DNA from 2 places in the Alkalihalobacillus sp. MEB130 genome. Region 2 is predicted to be linked to the other one. Evidence: a T-box and tRNA genes for the amino acid it is inferred to sense, from the RefSeq annotation. Region 2 holds a T-box; the other holds one or more tRNA genes.
What was found. The T-box of region 2 lies ahead of thrS (threonine--tRNA ligase). A T-box ahead of a tRNA ligase gene usually reads a tRNA of that ligase, here a tRNA-Thr.
Positions count from the first base shown of each region.

Region 1: it encodes a tRNA-Thr, which carries the amino acid that the T-box ahead of thrS (threonine--tRNA ligase) is inferred to sense. The anticodon was not compared.

Region 1 is NZ_JAOANA010000032.1:12,033-15,453, reverse strand. Features, by position in the region: gene N0O92_RS21780 (adenylosuccinate synthase) at 1-775, shown strand, start outside; tRNA gene N0O92_RS21775 (tRNA-Lys) at 1,573-1,648, shown strand; tRNA gene N0O92_RS21770 (tRNA-Glu) at 1,664-1,738, shown strand; tRNA gene N0O92_RS21765 (tRNA-Asp) at 1,758-1,834, shown strand; tRNA gene N0O92_RS21760 (tRNA-Phe) at 1,859-1,934, shown strand; tRNA gene N0O92_RS21755 (tRNA-Thr) at 1,940-2,012, shown strand; gene N0O92_RS21750 (peptidoglycan DD-metalloendopeptidase family protein) at 2,223-3,421, shown strand, end outside.
Region 2 is NZ_JAOANA010000003.1:139,327-142,747, forward strand. Features, by position in the region: gene ytxC (putative sporulation protein YtxC) at 1-739, shown strand, start outside; T-box leader at 807-1,051, shown strand; gene thrS (threonine--tRNA ligase) at 1,334-3,265, shown strand.

The sequences.
Region 1 (3,421 bases), on a different contig from region 2:
TGAAAAGTACTATGAAGTAGAAGGTTTTACGAAAGAAGAAATCTTAGAAGAGTACTTTGAATATGGTCAACAAGTTGCTCAATACGTTTGTGACACATCTGTTGTTTTAAATGATGCTCTAGATGAAGGTCGTCGCGTGTTATTTGAAGGTGCACAAGGGGTTATGCTTGATATTGACCAAGGTACATACCCATTTGTTACATCATCTAACCCAATTGCGGGTGGAGTAACAATTGGTTCTGGTGTAGGGCCATCAAAAATTAATCATGTTGTAGGTGTTTCTAAAGCATACACAACACGTGTTGGTGATGGACCTTTCCCAACTGAATTACATGATGAAATTGGTGACACAATTCGTGAAGTAGGTAATGAGTATGGTACAACTACAGGTCGTCCACGCCGTGTAGGTTGGTTTGATAGTGTGGTTGTCCGTCACGCTCGTCGTGTAAGTGGAATCACGGATCTATCATTGAACTCTATCGATGTATTAACGGGCATCAAAACGCTTAAAATTTGTACAGCTTATAAATACCGTGGTGAAGTAATTGAAGAGTTCCCTGCAAGCTTGAAAGTCCTTGCAGAGTGTGAGCCTGTATACGAAGAGCTTCCAGGTTGGGAAGAAGACATTACAGGAGTGAAAACACTAAATGAACTTCCAGCAAACGCTCGCCACTACATCGAGCGCGTATCACAATTAACAGGAATCCCATTAACCGTCTTCTCAGTAGGACCAGACCGTAACCAAACAAACATGGTACGAGGAGTCTTTGCATAGGTTTTTAATAAAAAGGGCGAACTTCCCTTTTTATTAAAAACCGAAGCGGTGTGTGGAGTCGCTGCCATGTTTTAAGCCTTTTATGAGTGGGTTTCTCATAAAAGGCGCGCAGCGAACGGAGCCACCGCAACCATGTTCGCACTGTTTAAGGCAAAAGGGCGAACTTCCCTTTTTATTAAAAACCGAAGCGGTGTGTGGAGTCGCTGCCATGTTTTAAGCCTTTTATGAGTGGGTTTCTCATAAAAGGCGCGCAGCGAACGGAGCCACCGCAACCATGTTCGCACTGTTTAAGGCAAAAGGGCGAACTTCCCTTTTTATTAAAAACCGAAGCGGTGTGTGGAGTCGCTGCCATGTTTTAAGCCTTTTATGAGTGGGTTTCTTATAAAAGGCGCGCAGCGAACGGAGCCACCGCAACCATGTTCGCACTGTTTAAGGCAAAAGGGCGAACTTCCCTTTATTGAATCAACGAATGCAATAGCAAATTGCATTCGTTGATTTATCCTAATAAGCTGTCAGAAGCTTCAACAGAAAAAAATAAAACTTTTTTTCAAAAACACTTGCACATAAAAAAATGCTATGGTATTATAAATCTTGTCGCTGAGAGATAAGACAAGCGATAACAACAGTAACACAGCAAGAGCCATTAGCTCAGTTACGAGCTATGCTACTTGATTTGCTACGAGTTGTTCCGACACATCCTACTTCAAAGCATTACTAGAAGAGGAAAGAACAGGTAAGGCTACGAAGCAATTCATCGTCCGAAACGACATGAATAAACTTCTTTGAAATAACAGCAAGAGCCATTAGCTCAGTTGGTAGAGCATCTGACTTTTAATCAGAGGGTCGAAGGTTCGAGTCCTTCATGGCTCACCACTTTTATTAAAAAGTGGCCCGTTGGTCAAGCGGTTAAGACACCGCCCTTTCACGGCGGTAACACGGGTTCGAATCCCGTACGGGTCACCATTTTCATTAAATAAGTTTTGGTCCGGTAGTTCAGTTGGTTAGAATGCCTGCCTGTCACGCAGGAGGTCGCGGGTTCGAGTCCCGTCCGGACCGCCATTTTTAACTTCATATTTATGTAGTGGCTCAGTAGCTCAGTCGGTAGAGCAATGGACTGAAAATCCATGTGTCGGCGGTTCGATTCCGTCCTGAGCCACCATTTTTGCCGGCCTAGCTCAATTGGTAGAGCAACTGACTTGTAATCAGTAGGTTGGGGGTTCAAGTCCTCTGGCCGGCACTTTAATCCGTGTGGAATTTTCCATGCGGATTTTATTTGTGTTTCGACAAAAATCCCTAATATATCCAGGAATATTACAATCTATTTTCAATTTGGTTTTGTGGCACCAAACATAGCAGATTATGCTAGAATAAGAAAGGTTGACGAATTTTGTCTAAAATTCTTTTTAATTATACATATATCTAGGTTTTAGAGTAGCAGGAGGAAAACATGGTTCCAAATAAGAAACAACAACTATTTTTCTATTTACCCCCATACATGGTCATTCAAACATTTATCATAGCATTATTTTGTTTGTTCGTTTTTGTTACTTTTTCAAGCACGATACAAGCAGATGAGGAATCTGTTCACACTATCTATCATGTGTATGTAGATGATCAGCATGTAGGTGTAGTCATAGATGATGAGCCTGTATATGAATATATTGAACAAGTAGAGAAAGAATATGAAGAAACATATCCTACTCTCTCTTTTGCTATTGGTGAGAGTGTTCGAGTTATTCCTGAGATGGTGTTTAGTAAAGCTATCGAAGATGAAGATGTAATAACAGAGCTAGAAAATGAGATGGTAGTTCAAGCAGAAGCGGTTGCTTTACTAGTTAATGATAAGCCGGTTGTTTATTTATCTAATCTTGAAGAAGCTGAAAAAGCTCTACAATTGCTAATCACTCAATATATAGATGAAGAACAGTATGAGCAGTTTCAAGCTGAGGATGGCGATGATCCTCAAGTTATGGTTGGAGAGAAGATTATTACCGATGTAGTTCTGACAGAAGAGGTTACAGAGGAAGAAATGCTAGCTGCTCCAGATGAGATTCTGTCGGTTAAGGATGCGGTGAAAAAGATTAATCAAGGCGTGTTAGAAGAACAGGCATATACAGTACAACAAGGTGATGTATTAGGAACGATTGCACAAGACCATAATCTATCAACCTCTCAATTATTAGAGTTAAATAGTGAGTTAGATTCAGATAGCATCATTCGAGAAGGGGATGAGCTGACAGTAACAGCTTACGAGCCGTTAGTAGAAGTTGTCTCTACTCATATTACTATGGTAGAGGAAGAGATTCCTTTTGAAACGGAAGTAATAGAGGATTCTTCGATGTTTAAAGGAGATCAAAAGGTGACCCAAGAAGGAAAAAATGGGAAGCAGTTACTAGAGTATGAAATTACAGAGCAAAATGGTCAAATCATCAAACGTAAAGTTCTTTCAGAAGAAATAACAGAAGAGCCGGTAAAAAAAGTGATTACTAAAGGAACAAAGGTTATTCCTTCACGTGGATCAGGCACACTTGGTTGGCCAGCTGTTGGTGGATATATCTCAAGCTATCAAGGAAATCGTTGGGGTAGATTTCATCGCGGAATTGATATTGCTAGGCCTAGTAACTACAATATTTTGGCAGCAGACAA
Region 2 (3,421 bases):
TACAATTATTCTCAACTATGAACACAAACATATTAATTTTTATGATTCGTTTCATCCATTGCTAGCTTCTGTGTTAACCGATTATGTTATTAGTACAAAAGAAGATGAATGGTTACTCGATATTATCGAAACTATGTTTTATTTTCATGATGAGGAAGAACAAGAACAGATTTTAACGATTGCACGTTCTATCTTAGAAGGAGATCGAAATGATTTGCCTCAAATGAAATCATTTTTTAATCGCAGAGAATTTATTTATCAAGCATTCTCAAATCATTTGGAGGAGGATACGACTTTTTATTATGAACCGTTCCTGACATTCCGTTTGCGTGATTATGGGGAGATTTTAATTGATTGTGTAGAGATGGCAATTGATGAGTATATGTTAGAACAGGAATACCAAAATATGATTGAGGACTTTCGTCAATTCGTTCAATTCAAACGGTCGAAAATCGAGATGATTTACATTGTACATGATGGGACATTTACGTTTTACGATGAACATTTCAGAAGAATGACAAGAGAGGAATTGTTGTTCCATCTTCAGGACGACCTTGTTTTTGAACAAGAGGTAGATATTGATGATATGGTCATAAGTCCATTAGTAAGTATGGTACCGCGACAAGTCCACGTTTTCTCAGATGATCCAGACCATGGAGTGATTTTATCCATTCAAGCAATCTTTCAAGAGCGCATGAAACTATATCCGTTGAAAGCTTATGATAAAGAATGGAGCTAACTTTTTTGTTTGCCTCTTGATTTTCTAATCAAGGCTCCCTATAATACTACATAACACAGTCAAACAAGAAAGAGTCTTGATGAGGACATGAGTCGTTGTATCGGTTTTCAGAGAGGGAAGCATTTGCTGAGAGCTTCCTAACTAGAATAACGTTCTTACCACCTCTGAACTGCGGCAGGGAAACACATAAGTGGACTATCTGACGCCGGTAGCAACCGTTATATTGTATCTTGAGGAGAATGATTTATTTTTCATTGTAAAATGTGTCTTTCTCGAACAAGGGTGGAACCACGAACTACACTCGTCCCTTCTATTATGGAGGGATGGGTGTTTTTTATTGGCTGTTTTTACGTGAAGATTGTTACAGTAACGATATGTCTCTTAGTGAAATGGAGCGGAAGTCACTCGACCGGGATGAAGAGGTAGGGTCGAGACCCCACAGGCGAAGCCGAGGAGGCTCGACACCTCCCCGCGGAAAGCGAGTGGCTGGAGCGCAATGGAACGAACATGTGGAGACCCGTTTTTCGGAAAAACAACAAAGTATGCGAAAACAGTCTTTTTATTTCAGAAAAAAAGAAGAAGGAGTGAACAGGCATGGCTGAAGTGAAAATTACGTTTCCAGATGGTGCTGTAAAGGAGTTTCCAAGTGGAACGACGACAGAAGATATTGCTGCATCCATTAGTCCAGGTCTAAAAAAGAAAGCACTGGCAGGAAAACTAAACAATACATTGGTTGATTTACGTACGCCTATTACAGAAGATGGAGAAATTGCAATTGTGACACCTGATTCCGATGAGGCGTTAGAAATTGTTCGCCATAGTACAGCTCACGTGATGGCTCAAGCAATTAAACGCTTGTATAAAGATGTGAAGCTTGGGGTAGGACCAGTTATTGAAGGTGGGTTCTACTATGATATTGATTCAGAAGAGTCATTAACTCCAGAAGATCTTCCAAAGATTGAAAAAGAAATGAAACGAATTATTTCTGAAAACCTTGAAGTGAAGCGGATTGAAGTTTCACGAGAAGAAGCTGTTCAAAAATACAAAGAAATCGGCGATGAGTACAAGCTAGAACTGATTGAAGCGATTCCTGAAGGGGAAATGCTAACGATTTATGAGCAAGGGGAGTTCTTTGATCTTTGTCGTGGGATACACATTCCATCTACAAATAAAATTAAAGAGTTTAAATTGTTGAGCTTAGCAGGTGCTTATTGGCGTGGAGATAGCAAGAATAAAATGCTTCAACGTATTTACGGTACAGCGTTCTTTAACAAAGAAGATTTAAAAGAGCATCTTCGTTTGTTAGAAGAAGCAAAAGAGCGTGATCATCGTAAATTAGGTAAAGAGCTTGGCATTTTCGCATTATCACAAAAAGTAGGACAAGGCTTGCCACTATGGTTACCAAAAGGTGCGACTGTACGACGCATTATTGAACGCTACATTGTTGATAAAGAGGAAAGACTCGGCTATCAGCACGTTTATACACCAATTTTAGGTAGCTCTGAGCTTTATAAAACGTCTGGACATTGGGATCATTATAAAGATGATATGTTCCCTGTTATGGAACGTGATAATGAAGAGTTTGTGTTACGTCCAATGAACTGCCCTCATCATATGATGGTTTATAAACAAGAGATGAGAAGTTATCGCCAGCTTCCACTTCGTATCGCTGAACTTGGGATGATGCATCGTTATGAAATGTCTGGTGCAGTTTCAGGTCTTCAACGTGTTCGGGGTATGACATTAAATGATGCACACATTTTCTGTCGTCCTGATCAAATCAAAGATGAATTTATTCGAGTGGTTCGTCTCATTCAAGAAGTATACAATGACTTTGGAATTGATAAGTACAAATTCCGTCTTTCCTATCGTGATCCTGAAGATACAGAAAAGTATTTTAATGATGATGAGATGTGGAATAAGGCACAAAGCATGTTAAAAGATGCGATGAATGAGCTTGAAGGTATTGAATATTATGAAGCAGAAGGAGAAGCTGCTTTCTACGGTCCGAAACTTGATGTTCAAGTGAAAACGGCTCTTGGAAAAGAAGAGACTTTATCGACTGTTCAGTTAGACTTTTTATTACCTGAGCGTTTTGACTTAACTTATGTTGGAGAAGATGGCCAGCAGCACCGTCCAGTCGTTGTCCACCGCGGGGTTGTTTCAACAATGGAACGTTTTGTTGCGTTCTTACTTGAAGAGTACAAAGGTGCTTTTCCTACTTGGTTAGCTCCGATCCAAACGCAAATCATTCCTGTCTCTAATGATGTTCATCTTGAGTACGCAAAGAAAGTACAAGAAGAGCTTCAAGCTGTTGGAGTGCGTGTTGAAATCGATGAGCGCGATGAGAAATTAGGATACAAAATTAGGGAAGCGCAAATGCAGAAGATTCCTTATATGCTCGTTCTTGGTGATAAGGAAATGGATGCAAATGCGGTCAATATTCGCAAATATGGAGAGCAAGATTCAACGTCTGTTTCTTTAACTGATTTTGTAGCACAGATGAAGGAAGAAGCTAGGAAATAATAGATAAAAGGGAAAAACGTCCTTTTTGACATAGACTCTTTTCATAGAGAATGTTGCAAAATGAATATCGTTTTTCCCCGCGGAAAGCGAGTGGCTGGAGCGCAATGGAACGAACAAGTTTCTTTCACTAACCCATAATAATAACAAAGTATGCCA